DNA from 4 places in the Streptomyces sp. NPDC002206 genome. Region 4 is predicted to be linked to each of the others. Evidence: riboswitches for the same ligand, from Rfam matches in the RefSeq annotation. Region 4 holds a riboswitch; each other region holds the start of a gene.
The links. A riboswitch is a leader RNA that binds a small molecule or an ion and turns the genes downstream of it on or off. The one in region 4 is predicted to bind cyclic di-AMP.

Region 1 (3,202 bases), on a different contig from region 4:
GGGCAGTCGTAGCGGTCGGCGATGGACCGCACATGAGCGGTGTAGGTGGCGATCTTGCCGCGCAGATGGCGCAGCACGGGAACGCCGCGGGTGTCGAAGCCGGTCGTGACCATGACGGTGCCGACCGACCGGGTCAGGTCGGCGACCGCGCGCTCGAAGCGCTCGGCCACGTCGTCGGGGTCGGTGCCGGGCCGGATGATGTCATTGCCGCCCGCGCAGAAGCTCACCAGATCGGGGGCGAGCTCCTTGGCGCGCGGCACCTGCTCCTCGACTATCTGGTCGAGGAGGCGTCCGCGTACGGCGAGATTGGCGTACCGGAAATTCCCGTGAGCCGAACCGGCGGAACCATCGGTGTTCGTCGCTGCATCGAGGTCGGGCAGCTGGTCCGCGAGGAGAACAGCGAAACGGTCCGCCCAGCCGACGAAGGTTCCGTCCGGGCCGGGGTCACCGACCCCCTCGGTGAAGCTGTCGCCAATCGCTGCGTACGACCCGATGGCGCCATGCCGGTTGTTGACGCCACGTTGATTTTTTCTCGAATCGTCTGCCACAAGGGCACATCCTGCACTGCCGAATGTGACCTACGCGACCGTATTAAGGGGTTGACGGGAGGTGAGATAGACCACCCGGTCAGGTTTTGGTAAAGAGGGAATAAGTGAAGGGGCGGTGCGCCGCCGCGCACCGCCCCTTCACTTAGCCGTTCGGATCAGGCCTGATCGGATCCGATCAGACGGAGATTCCGTGCGAAGCCAGGAAGGCGACCGGGTCGATGTCCGAGCCGTACGCGGGGCCGGTGCGGACCTCGAAGTGGAGGTGCGGGCCAGTGGCGTTGCCGGTGGCACCGGAGAGGCCTATCTGCTGTCCGGCGGAGACGGTCCGGCCCACCGAGACGGAGAGCGCGGACAGGTGGCCGTACTGCGAGTAGTGGCCGTCGGCGTGCTTGATGACGACCTCGTTGCCGTAAGCGCCACCCCAGCCGGCAGTGACGACGGTGCCGGAGGTGATCGCCTTCACGCTGGTGCCGGTGGCGACCGGGAAGTCGATGCCGGTGTGGCTGCCGCTGGACCAGTTGGCACCGGAGGCACGGTAGTTGGTGGTGTGCTTGCCCGGGACCGGGGCGACGTAGCCGGAGCTGCTGCTCTGGGCGGCCGAAGGGGCGGCGGCGGGCTTGGCCACCGGAGCCTTCGACGGGGCCGGGGCGGCCTGCGTGGTGCCGGTGACCGCGGCCGAGCCGCCGAGGGTCAGCTTCATGCCCGGGTGGATCAGGCTCGGGTTGCCGCCGATGACCTCGCGGTTGTCCTGGTACAGCTTCTCCCAGCCACCGTCGACCTTGTTGTCGGCGGCGATCTTCGACAGGTAGTCGCCGGCGACGACGGAGTACGTCCGGGTCTCGGCCTGCTTCTTCGCGACCGGGGCGGCCGGGGCGGCGTGCGTGGCTGCGGCCGAGTGCGCGGCGGGGGCGGCCTGCTCTGCGGCGTGGGCGCCGGTGGCACCGAGCAGCGGGAGGGCGATGACGGCCCCGCCGGCGCCGGCGGCGGCAACGCCACGAGCGATGGTGCTGGACTTCGGACGACGGTGCTTACCCGATATGGGCATGAACAATTTCCTCTCCGGCGCCTACGAGGTGAGCTGTCGGGTTCGGGCTGGAGATGCCCGGTCGCATGAAGTGCGACTTAACCCCGAGCCGGCCGGATTTCTCCGGTCGGCGGCTTACCTGGTTCCCCCGCTCCTGCCACACGATGAGTGGGTACGAATTCCGGTCGGCGGCAGGATTAGGCGGTCCGTCCGGATTGACGGTGACCGTAAACGAATGAGGACGAGCAGAACAAGCCATCGGTTGCGTGCCGGAATCCGCTCCGGGAAATCGGCGCGGAATTCCGGTCACACTCCGTGGATTAAGGATCTTGGCTTTCCGCGCGGTGTACGGATTACCCGGCCGCCGCTCCACCACACACCGTCACGGATATGATCCCGCTCACGAAAGGTCCCTCATCTCCCGTATAAGTAGGGCATGTTCTACTAAATGCCCCAATACGGACATGTCATGAGCATCATCCGCGGCGGAGCCTCAACACCTTCGCGTCCAGGTCCCCCCGCAGGCCGGTGTGCAGCCCCTGATGCAGCAGCACGGAACCGTGGTGGACGGCCCCGGTGTCCACGCAGGTGTAGGTCGCCGTGGGGTCGAGCCCGCGCAGCCGCAGGGCCGGCGGCAGCTCCCCGTACCTCTGCACCTCCAGCCACATGAGCACCACAGTCTCGTCACCGTGCGTGTACTGCACGGCGCTGAGCCCGCCGCGCGGCGCACGCAGCCGGTACAGCGCCCCGTGCTGCACCACCGGGCGGATCTCCTTGTACAGGTCCACCCAGCCCCGGGCCTCGGCCAGCTCCTCGTCGCTCCACTCGGTGAGGTCCCCGCCGACCCCGAGCACTCCGGCCATCGCGCTCACGAAGCGGAAGCGCAGCGAGCTGACCCTGCTGTTGAGCTGGACATTCGGGCTGTCGGTGACCCAGGCGGCCATCACACGGGACGGATGGATCTGCCCGAAGCCCTCCTGGATGGCGAGCCGGTCCAGCGGGTCGGTGTTGTCGGAGGTCCACACCTGGTCGGTACGGGCGAGGATGCCCAGATCGATCCTGCCGCCGCCGCCCGAGCAGGATTCGAAGGCGACACCGGGATGAGCGGCCCGCAGCCGGTCGATCAGCGCATACAGCGCATCCACATGCGCGATCCAGAGCTTCTGCGGATACTCCTCGCCCGGCCAGCCCGCATCGGTGAAGCACCGGTTGAAGTCCCATTTCACATAGTCGATCGGGGCGCTGGAGAGCAGTGAGTCGAGCTGTTCCCACAGAAAGTTCTGCACATCGGTCCGGGCCAGATTCAGCACCAGCTGATTACGGAACTCCGTGCGGGTGCGCCCGGGAAAGTGCTGCACCCAGTCCGGGTGCGCGCGGTAGAGGTCGCTGTCGGCGTTCACCATCTCCGGTTCGACCCAGATGCCGAACTGCATGCCGAGTGCGTGCACTTCGTCGGCGAGCGGCTTCAGCCCGCCGGGGAAGCGCTCGGGGTTCGGGGTCCAGTCGCCGAGTCCTGCCCGGTCGCTGGTGCGCTGCCCGAACCACGCGTCGTCCACCACGAACAGTTCGACACCCATCGCTGCGGCACGCACGGCCAGGGCACGCTGCTGGTCCTCCGCGATGTCGAAGC
Region 2 (3,202 bases), on a different contig from region 4:
GATGAGGAGTCGCCGCGCGACGCCGCTCCGGCAAGCCTGGGAAGCGGGGCGCAGTCCGCAGCCGTGCGCGTGCAGGTCAGGACAGCCGTGCGGGTACCGGGCAGGGACAGCCGGGCGGGTACGGGGTATGAGACCACAGGGCGCACCGCCCAGGACAGCACAGGGCGCACCGCCCAGAGCAGCACAGGGCGCGCCGGGCAGGAGACCACAGGTGGGGATGGCGAAGGAGCTGCGCGTGGGGCGGGTCAGGGGGCGGGCCATGGTGCGCGGCTGGGCCTGGTGGTTCGTCCGTGCGCTGCCGACTCTGATGATCATCGGTGGGCTGGTGTTCGACTACCTCAGCCCACCGCCCTTCACCGCCGTGCCGATGTTCGTGGCCGCTCCGTTGATCGCCGCACCGTTCTTCTCGCCGGTCGGCACCGTCCTCACCGGCGTCGCCGCGGTTTTCTCGATCCTCTCGCTGCGGTTGTCCAGCGGCAGTCCGCTGCACGTCGTGCCGTTCATCGAGCTCGCCACCGTGATCACGGTCGCGGCCCTCGCCGTCGTCATCAACCGGGTCGTACGACGCAGCAACGAGCAGCTGGCTTCGGCGCGGGTCATCGCGGAGACCGCGATGCGGGCCGTGCTGCCGACGCCGTCCGAGCGGATCGGGGGGCTCCATGTCGCCGCGCGGTACGAGGCGGCCCAGGCGGACGAATTCGTCGGTGGTGACCTGTTCGCCGTGGCGGAGAGCTCGTACGGGGTACGGCTCGTGGTCGGGGACGTGCGGGGCAAGGGCCTCGAAGCAGTCGGGACGGTGGCGGTGGTCATCGGCGCGTTCCGGGAGGCCGCCGAGCAGGAGGATTCGCTGGAGGGCGTGGCGCGGAGGCTGGAGCGGGCGCTGGCGCGGGAGGGGGCGCGGCAGGGAGGGATCGATCCGGTCGAGGGGTTCGTCACCGCCGTGCTCGCCGAGATCCCGCCCGGTGCGGCCGAGGTGCGGATCGTCAACCGCGGTCATCCCGAGCCGCTGCTGCTCCACCCCGACGGCTCACTGGAGGCGTTGTTCCCGACGGTGCCCGCGCTGCCGCTCGGCATGGACCTGGGGGCGTGGACGGACCGGGCCGACGTATGGGAGCTGGCCGCCGGGATGACGCTGCTTGCGTACACGGACGGACTCTCCGAGGCGCGGGACGCCCAAGGGGACTTCTACGATCCGGCGGCCCGGCTGCGCGGGCGGATCTTTCCCGGGCCCGAGGAGCTGCTGTCCGCGCTGGCCGACGACGTACGGCTGCACACCGGCGGCAGGTCCACCGACGACATGGCGCTGCTCGCGGTCGCACGTCCCGCGCGGGGGCAGCCGAAGCGGCGCAGGACTGTGAAGATCGTGGGCCGGGACGCGAGCGAGGAAGAGCTGAGTCGGTGAAGGGGTTTTGCAGAGTGATGCCACCGTGCGTAATCGAAAGGCCTCACTCCGCATAACATTTGATACAACGTCAGAAAACGTGTGGTGGTTGAGTGGCGATCAACTCGCCCGTTTCCGCCCGATTGTGTCCCGTAAAGTCCAGGCCAAGACCGTTAACGATCAGTGGGAACGGCTTGGAATCGGACCCGTCCGTCTATTAACGTTCGATAACGCAGCGCGGTTGTCCCAGCCGTCGTCAGTGGCGGCACCGTGCGCGAGCGCCGAATTCCGCAAGGAAACCGGGGAACCACCTACATGGGGTGAATCGGACACCTGTGTCTCGTGAGAGGCAGAGGGATCCGTAGGAGACCTTCCTGCTCCGAACCCGTCAGCTAACCCGGTAGGCGAGAAGGAAGGAAAGGAGTGCGCCCCCGTGGCGTCCAACAAGCCTGCCCCCGAAGCCCCCTCCCGGTTCGGCTCCGACTTCACGACCGAGTACGGAACCGAGCAGCGAACCGATTTCGGCGCCGAGTTCACCACTGAGTTCGCGACCGACGGTTTCGGTGAGACCGACCGGGCGTGGGAGGAATGGAACCCCACGGAGGAGTCCGTCCGCCCCGTACGCGGCAAGCACCGCGTCGTCAAGCAGCGCAACGGGCTGGCCCGCAGCTCCACGGTGCTCGGAGTCGGCGTCATCGCGGCCGTGGGCGCGGGTGGCATGGCCACCGCGCAGAGCAAGCCGCCGGTCTCCATCTCCCTTCCCGATTCCCTCGCGGACAACCTCCCCGACGCCAAGTCCCTTCCCGGCGTGGGGGCCCTGTTCTCCGACGAGTCCGCCACCGACCAGGCGAAGTCCGCGGCTGCCGCCGCCCCGCTCACCAGCGCCGGCATCACCGTCGCCGAGGCCGAGCAGGGCACCACCGACGCCGGCGAGGCGCTGCGCGCCCGCATCCTCCAGCAGGCCGAGCAGCAGCAGAACGCCGCCGAGGCGGAGGCCAAGGCCGCTGAGGAGAAGGCCGCCGCGGAGAAGGCTGCCGCCGAGGCCAAGGCGAAGCAGGACGTCGCCGAGGCCAAGGCCGCCGCCGAGAAGAAGAAGGCGGAGGAAGAGGCGAAGGCGAAGGCCGAGGCCGCCCGGCTGGCCAAGCTCGCCGCCTCCTACGCCATCCCCACCTCGTCGTACACGATCACCTCGACCTTCGGTGAAGCCGGTTCGATGTGGTCCTCCGGCTACCACACCGGACTCGACTTCGCGGCGCCGACCGGCACCCCGATCAAGGCCATCCACAGCGCCACCGTCAAGTCGGCGGGCTGGTCCGGTTCGTACGGCTACCGCACGGTCCTGGAGCTCGAGGACGGTACGGAGCTGTGGTTCTGCCACCAGTCGTCGATCGACGTCAGCGTCGGCCAGAAGGTCACCACCGGTGACACCATCGGCCGCGTCGGAGCCACCGGCAACGTGACCGGACCCCACCTCCACCTGGAGGTCCACACCCCGGACGGCACGGGTATCGACCCGATGACCTGGCTGCGCGACAAGGGCCTCACCGTCTGAGCCCGCGCCGGTTCTCCGGCCTCTCAAACCCGGCAGTCCTGACGCTCACCCCCCGACGTCAGGGCTGCCGGTCTGCTCCACCCCGGTCCTTGCGACGCCGGTGCGGATGCGGATGCGGATGCCCGTGCGGCCCCCCGGTACGGAATAGCGGCCGCGGCGGAGTCCGTTGATCCATTTATGACATCTCTTCGTAAGCTCGGCACTTCCGACCTCCAGGTCTTCCCGCTCGCGCTCGGTGGCAACGTCTTCGGCTGGACCGCCGACGAGGA
Region 3 (3,202 bases), on a different contig from region 4:
GGTCCCGGCCTCCCGGCTGGCCAAGGCGCTCGGTCTGGTCGCCGAGGCGCTGCGGGCGCCCGCATTCTCCGACAGCGAGATCGAGCGGCTGGTACGCAACCGGCTCGACGAGATCCCGCATGAGCAGGCCAACCCGGCCCGCCGCGCCGCCAAGCAGCTCTCCAAGGAGCTCTTCCCGGCCACCGCGCGGATGTCGCGCCCGCGCCAGGGCACCGAGGAGACGGTGGAGCGGATCGACTCCGCGGCGGTCCGCAGCTTCTACGAGGCCCACGTCCGCCCGTCCACCGCGACCGCCGTGGTCGTCGGTGACCTCACGGGCATCGACCTGGAGGCGTTGCTCGCCGACACCGTCGGCGACTGGTCCGGGAACAGTGCCGAGTCCCGGCCGGTCCCGCCGATCACCGCCGACGACACCGGCCGGGTGGTCATCGTCGACCGTCCCGGAGCCGTGCAGACCCAGTTGCTGATCGGCCGCGTCGGCGCCGACCGGCACGACAGCGTGTGGCCTGCCCAGGTCCTCGGCACGTACTGCCTGGGCGGCACGCTCACCTCCCGGCTGGACCGGGTGCTGCGCGAGGAGAAGGGCTACACCTACGGCGTACGGGCCTTCGCGCAGGTCCTGCGGTCGTCGGCGGCGGACTCCGCCTCCGGGGCGACGGGCGCCGCGATGCTGGCCATCAGCGGCTCGGTGGACACGGAATCCACCGGACCGGCGCTCGGCGACCTGTGGACGGTCCTGCGGACGCTGGCGGCCGAGGGCCTGACCGACGCCGAGCGCGAGACGGCCGTGCAGAACCTCGTGGGTGTCGCCCCGCTGAAGTTCGAGACGGCGGCCTCGGTCGCGGGCACGCTCGCTGACCAGGTCGAGCAGCACCTCCCGGACGACTACCAGGCGCAGCTGTACGCCCGCCTCGCCGAGACCGGCACGGTCGAGGCAACCGCGGCGGTGGTCAGCGCCTTCCCGGTGGACCGTCTGGTCACGATCCTCGTCGGCGACGCCGCGCAGATCGAGGAGCCGGTCCGGGCGCTGGGCATCGGAGAGGTGTCGGTCGTTACCGGCTGACGCATCGAATAACCGCATATCGGGACAGAGGGAGACCCTCGCGAGTGGCATCTCGTCGGGGTCTTCCCTTTTGCCTGATTTGTCGGATAGATGCCTGCGTGCCCTGTGGGATGCGCTACAAAACGCCCTGTCCGTTTGGTGAATGAAAGTCCCCCCGCTTAGCGTCGGCAGCGCTGTCCGTCACCCGTATGCCGCATCCGCGGCGCCGGGCAGCTATCGCCGAGTCCCCGTCAGGCGCGAGCCTGGGGAGCCGGGGACCCACGCAGTCCCTGGGGTGAATCGGATGCCTGCGCGCCCATTGTGAGGCCCGCGGATCCGTAGGAGACCTTCCTGCTCCGAACCCGTCAGCTAACCCGGTAGGCGAGAAGGAAGGAAAGGACCAGCCACCTCATGGCGTTCACCCGCCCCACCGGGAAGCACCGTGCCCCGAACCGTCTGACGCGCAAGAGCGCGCAGATAGCCGGCATCGCAGCTCTGGCCACCACCGGAGTCATCGGTGGGCTGGCCTCTCCGGCGCTCGCCGCCGGCACCGAAGCCCCCTCTGTCAGCGAGACCGGCCTGAACCAGGTCATCGCCATCGAGGGCACCCTTGCCGACCAGGTGGCCACCCAGGCCGAGGTGCAGAAGCGCCAGGCCAAGGCGGCCGCCAAGGCCAAGGCGGCAGCCAAGGCGAAGGCCGAAGCCCGCGCCAAGGCGGCAGCCAAGGCCAAGGCCGAAGCCCGCGCCAAGGCGGCCCGCGAGGCGAAGGCGCGTGCCGCCCGTTCCGCCGAGCGCACCCGCCTCGGCGCCTTCCAGCTCCCGATCGCCGGTTCGTACGTCACCACCGGCTACAAGTCCAGCGGCTCCCTCTGGTCCTCCGGCCGCCACTCGGGCATCGACTTCCACGCCCCCTCCGGCAGCTCCGTCGTCGCCGTCGGCGCCGGCACGGTCGTCGAGGCCGGCTGGGGCGGCGCGTACGGCAACAACATCGTGCTCCGGATGACGGACGGCACGTACACCCAGTACGGCCACCTCTCGTCGATCGGCGTGTCGGTCGGCCAGAGCGTCGGCGCGGGCCAGCGGATCGGTTTCTCCGGCTCGACCGGCAACTCCACCGGACCGCACCTCCACTTCGAGGCCCGGACCACGCCGTCGTACGGCTCCGACATGGACCCCGTCGCGTACCTGCGCGCCCACGGCGTCACCGTCTGACCGACGCGGCACCCCCGAAGGCCCCGGCTTCCCGCCGGGGCCTTCGGTATCCCCGGACCGGCCCCCGCCGGAGGCGCTTGCCGAACCGTCTTCGGACCAAAAGATATTCATGGATTTCGACCCGGCGTCGGAAATGCAGCCGCATTGCAATAGAGTCACAGAACAGGCGTCGATCGGCCGCGTTTCGCGGGGATTAAGGCGGAGGTTCGGACATGCGCATTCCGGCGCATTCGGTATGCACGGCAATCCGTGACGACATCGTCTCCGGTGTCTTCGAACGCGGCAGCAGACTCACCGAGGAACTGCTCGCACGCCGTTACGGGGTGTCCCGTGTCCCGGTACGGGAAGCGCTGCGCACCCTGGAGTCCGAGGGTTTCGTGGTCACCCGCCGGCACGCCGGAGCCTGTGTCGCCGAGCCCACCGAGCAGGAGGCCGCCGACCTGCTGGAGGTCCGGATGCTGCTGGAGCCGCTGGGTGCGGCCCGCGCCGCGCAGCGCCGCACCGAGGCACACCTCAAAGTCCTCCGCGGCCTGGTCAGGCTCGGTCAGGAGCGGGCCAGGCGGGGCGAGGGCGAGGATCTGCGCTCGCTGGGCGGCTGGTTCCACGAGACGCTCGCCCAGGCCTCCGGCAGCCCCGGACTCATCGCGCTGCTCACCCAGCTCCGGCACAAGATCGCCTGGATGTACGCGGTCGAGCAGCCGGCCCGCCCCACCGATTCCTGGGCCGAGCACGGGGCCATCGTGGACGCAGTCGCGCGCGGTGACGCGGAACGGGCCAGGGCGCTGGCCGCGCAGCACGCCGAGCGCGCCACCGCCGCGCACCGGCTGCGGCGCGCGGACCGCACCCCGGGCCGTGAGCCCGCCCCGCCGCGGCCCGGCCGGGTGAGAACTTCGCAACATGCCGTAAACACCGCGAGCGGCCGTCATTAACACATGCGCCGTATACAAA
Region 4 (3,202 bases):
CCGAGGCGCGGACTGCCATCAAAGGGCTGTCCCGCAACGCCGGGCAAAGGTCTCGCTGCATTGCTACGACCGGCCATGTGACCGATTCCGAACTCCTCCGAGAACCGGACGGGCCCGAGGAGTACTCGTATCGAAGAGGACGAAGAGAGGGTTCCTGCGGAGCGCGCCCGCTTTGCCGAGAAGCTGAAGAAGATCGACCCAGCAGCCTTCGAGGCTACGTCGGGTTCATCTGGCCGGATCCCCTCGACCGCCGGCTTCAGCGATGGCGATCACGATCGTGTGCGCGTGGGTGTTGTCCGGTTTGGCCGTCCGGGACTGCAGGACGGCCAAGGCCTGCCGCTGCGCCTCGTCCGGACGGCCGGTATGCAGCAAGCCGGTGGCCGGGCGATGCTGCGCGGCGAGAGCGGCACGGTGATCAGCACCCAGGGCTCACCATCGCCATCACTTCTCTCGTGCTGCCGGACGGCCCCGGCGGGCGGGCAGGGCGTTTGCGCACCATGACGGGCACGCCGGAGGCGTACGGCACCTCCCGTGCCGGTCGGGGCGTCGTTCGCGTGAGCCTGCGTGACCCGGCCGGTGTGCGGCCACTCGTGTGCCGCAGCCGGTGTAGACGCGTGACGCGCTGTCGCGCCTTCCGCGAGGGACGTCCGTCCCGACGAGTCGAAGGCATCGCCCGCTTACCCGTAAATGTCTTAAATGTCCAATTTTTTGGCAATGGAGGGGAATTGCTCTCTATTGCCAGTGAATGCATGACTCGCACAAGTCGAGGTCTTGCGTGCCGGGCAAATCGCCCTTTTCGGGCCGAGTGGCGAGAGTCACTTTCCGGACACGCGGACGCGGCGGCGTACCGCTCGGTTCCCTTCTGCGCAAAGAAAGTTGGCTTCGCGGGCGGTGATGGATTGCCGATAATTCCCCGACTCGATCTTGTAAATGAATTGTGATCGAAAAGTGGGGGCTTGTTTAGGTCGGAGTTTCTCGCCTACGGTCACCGTCAATCCGGATGGAACGCCGAATCCTGCCGCCGTCCGGGAATCCGACCACTCACGTACGGCAGGAGCGGGGGACCCAGGTAAGCGGCCGATCCGGAATCCGGAACGGCTAGGGGTGAAGTCGTATTCCCATACGGCCAGGCAACTCCAGCCTGAACCCGACAGCTCACCTCGTAGGCGACGGAGAGGAATGCACCATGCCCGCAACGGGTAACCACCGTCGTCGTAGGCCCAGTTCGCTGACTCGCGGTTTCATCGCCGTGAGCGCGGGCGGAGCCGCTCTCGCACTTCCTGTGATCGGTGCGACCGCTGCCTCGGCAGCGCCGGCGCAGTCCGTCACCGCCGTCACAAATGCTGTGGCGCCCGCTGCGGCTCCTGCCAAGGCAATTGCCGCCGTGAAGGCTACGCCCTCCGTCTATTCCGTGATAGCCGGTGACACCCTTTACAAGATCGCTGCTGGGCATTCCGTGACCGGCGGCTGGCAGCAGCTGTACCAGGACAACCGTCAGGTCATCGGAGCCGACCCCGCCCGGATCCGCCCGGGCATGAAGCTGACCATCGGCGCCAAGGCCGGGTCCACGGCTGTCGAGTCCAAGCCGGCCGCGAGCAGTGCCGCTCCTGCCACTGCGAAGCCCGTGACGTACACGAACAACCTCGACGGCTGGATCAAGGAGTCGCTGGCCGTCATGGCCCAGCACGGCATCCCCGGCAGCTACGACGGCATCCACCGCAACATCATGCGCGAGTCCTCGGGCAACCCCCGGGCCATCAACAACTGGGACTCGAACGCCGCCAAGGGCACGCCGTCCAAGGGGCTCCTGCAGGTCATCGACCCCACGTTCAAGGCCTACCACGTGTCCGGCACGTCGATGGACATCTACGACCCGGTCGCCAACATCACGGCTGCGTGCAACTACGCCGCCGCCAAGTACGGTTCGATCGACAACGTGTTCGGGGCCTACTGACACCCGGTTGCGTTGATTCCGGTTCAGGAGTGACGGGTGGCGAGGGTCCGAGGGGCCCTCGCCACCCGTTCCTGTCTCCGCCCGATCAGGGGCATGGCCCGGTCATGCCCGAAACTCCCGCCCGAGTGCGGGCGTGCTCGCCTCGACGAACCCTGCGTGGAAGACGCCACGGGTGGCGACGTGGGGTTCGTCCCAGGTGATTTCCACCCCTGGCCGCGTGATCACCGGTAGCCGTCGAGTGCGCGGGCCCCGGGGTCGCGCGCGAAGCCGATCGTGGCGCGCGCGAGTGCGTACGTGATGCCGCGCAGACGGAAGCCCTTGCGGGTGACGAAACAGGTCACGGCCCAGACGCTGTCGTCGGTCCTGTCCTCCTGCCGTCCGGTCATGAGTCGACGCTCCGCGCCGGTCGAGCGGCACATCGCCGGGACCGGCCCGCTGCGCGCTGACGCCCGGCGTGGGCGTATCCGGGGTATGCCCCGAGCGGGCCCAAATTACCCACAGGTATGTAGTGACTTAACGCGCAAACGGCAGTAGAACCAGTTTCACTCTGTAGAGAGTGAGGCGTGTCACATGAGTGACTCTACCATGCATGATGCAGGCCCCAAGGGCGTTTCGCGTCGAAGGTTCATCACAGGAACTGGTTCTATTTTAGGGGCCGTGGCCCTTGCGGGTCACAGCACCCCGGCCCAGGCCGGGGTCGGCTCCGCAGCCGCTCCGATCGGCTCCGGGGCCCATGTCCCGGCCCTCGTGATCGGCACCGGATACGGCGGATCCGTCGCCGCCCTGCGTCTCGCCCAGTCGGGCGTCGACGTGCACATGATCGAAATGGGCATGGCCTGGGACACCCCCGGCCCGGACGGCAAGATCTTCGCCAACACGACCTCCCCGGACAGCCGGTCGTACTGGCTCCGCACCAGGACCAAGCAGCCCCTCAGCAACTTCCTCGGCTTCCCCATCGACAAGAACGTCACCCGCAGCACCGGGATCCTCGACGCCGAGGAGTTCAGCGGGATCACCGTCTACCAGGGCCGCGGCGTCGGCGGCGGCTCGCTGGTCAACGGTGGCATGGCCGTCACCCCCAAGCGCGAGAACTTCGGAGCCGTACTCCCGTCGGTGGATGCCGACGAGATGTACGGGATCTACTACCCGCGCGCCAACGCCGGGCTCGGCGTCGGCACCATTGATCCTGCCTGGTTCGAGACCGCCGCGTGCTACCAGTACGCCCGGGTCGGCCGCAAGCAGGCCCAG

Region 1: linked by a shared signal. The riboswitch ahead of ACWCP8_RS04915 (M23 family metallopeptidase) and the one ahead of ACWCP8_RS33760 (transglycosylase SLT domain-containing protein) in region 4 are both predicted to bind cyclic di-AMP.
Region 2: linked by a shared signal. The riboswitch ahead of ACWCP8_RS12250 (M23 family metallopeptidase) and the one ahead of ACWCP8_RS33760 (transglycosylase SLT domain-containing protein) in region 4 are both predicted to bind cyclic di-AMP.
Region 3: linked by a shared signal. The riboswitch ahead of ACWCP8_RS23155 (M23 family metallopeptidase) and the one ahead of ACWCP8_RS33760 (transglycosylase SLT domain-containing protein) in region 4 are both predicted to bind cyclic di-AMP.

The regions. Positions count from the first base shown of each region.
Region 1 is NZ_JBSFCW010000002.1:6,332-9,533, reverse strand. Features, by position in the region: gene ACWCP8_RS04920 (SGNH/GDSL hydrolase family protein) at 1-548, opposite strand, end outside; gene ACWCP8_RS04915 (M23 family metallopeptidase) at 724-1,593, opposite strand; cyclic di-AMP (ydaO/yuaA leader) riboswitch at 1,597-1,757, opposite strand; gene ACWCP8_RS04910 (alpha-galactosidase) at 2,049-3,202, opposite strand, start outside.
Region 2 is NZ_JBSFCW010000005.1:19,106-22,307, reverse strand. Features, by position in the region: gene ACWCP8_RS12255 (PP2C family protein-serine/threonine phosphatase) at 260-1,402, shown strand; cyclic di-AMP (ydaO/yuaA leader) riboswitch at 1,651-1,803, shown strand; gene ACWCP8_RS12250 (M23 family metallopeptidase) at 1,815-2,933, shown strand; gene ACWCP8_RS12245 (aldo/keto reductase) at 3,111-3,202, shown strand, end outside.
Region 3 is NZ_JBSFCW010000012.1:178,395-181,596, reverse strand. Features, by position in the region: gene ACWCP8_RS23160 (M16 family metallopeptidase) at 1-1,063, shown strand, start outside; cyclic di-AMP (ydaO/yuaA leader) riboswitch at 1,271-1,440, shown strand; gene ACWCP8_RS23155 (M23 family metallopeptidase) at 1,454-2,254, shown strand; gene ACWCP8_RS23150 (GntR family transcriptional regulator) at 2,467-3,183, shown strand.
Region 4 is NZ_JBSFCW010000031.1:67,926-71,127, forward strand. Features, by position in the region: cyclic di-AMP (ydaO/yuaA leader) riboswitch at 997-1,184, shown strand; gene ACWCP8_RS33760 (transglycosylase SLT domain-containing protein) at 1,187-1,954, shown strand; gene ACWCP8_RS33765 (hypothetical protein) at 2,176-2,340, opposite strand; gene ACWCP8_RS33770 (GMC oxidoreductase) at 2,525-3,202, shown strand, end outside.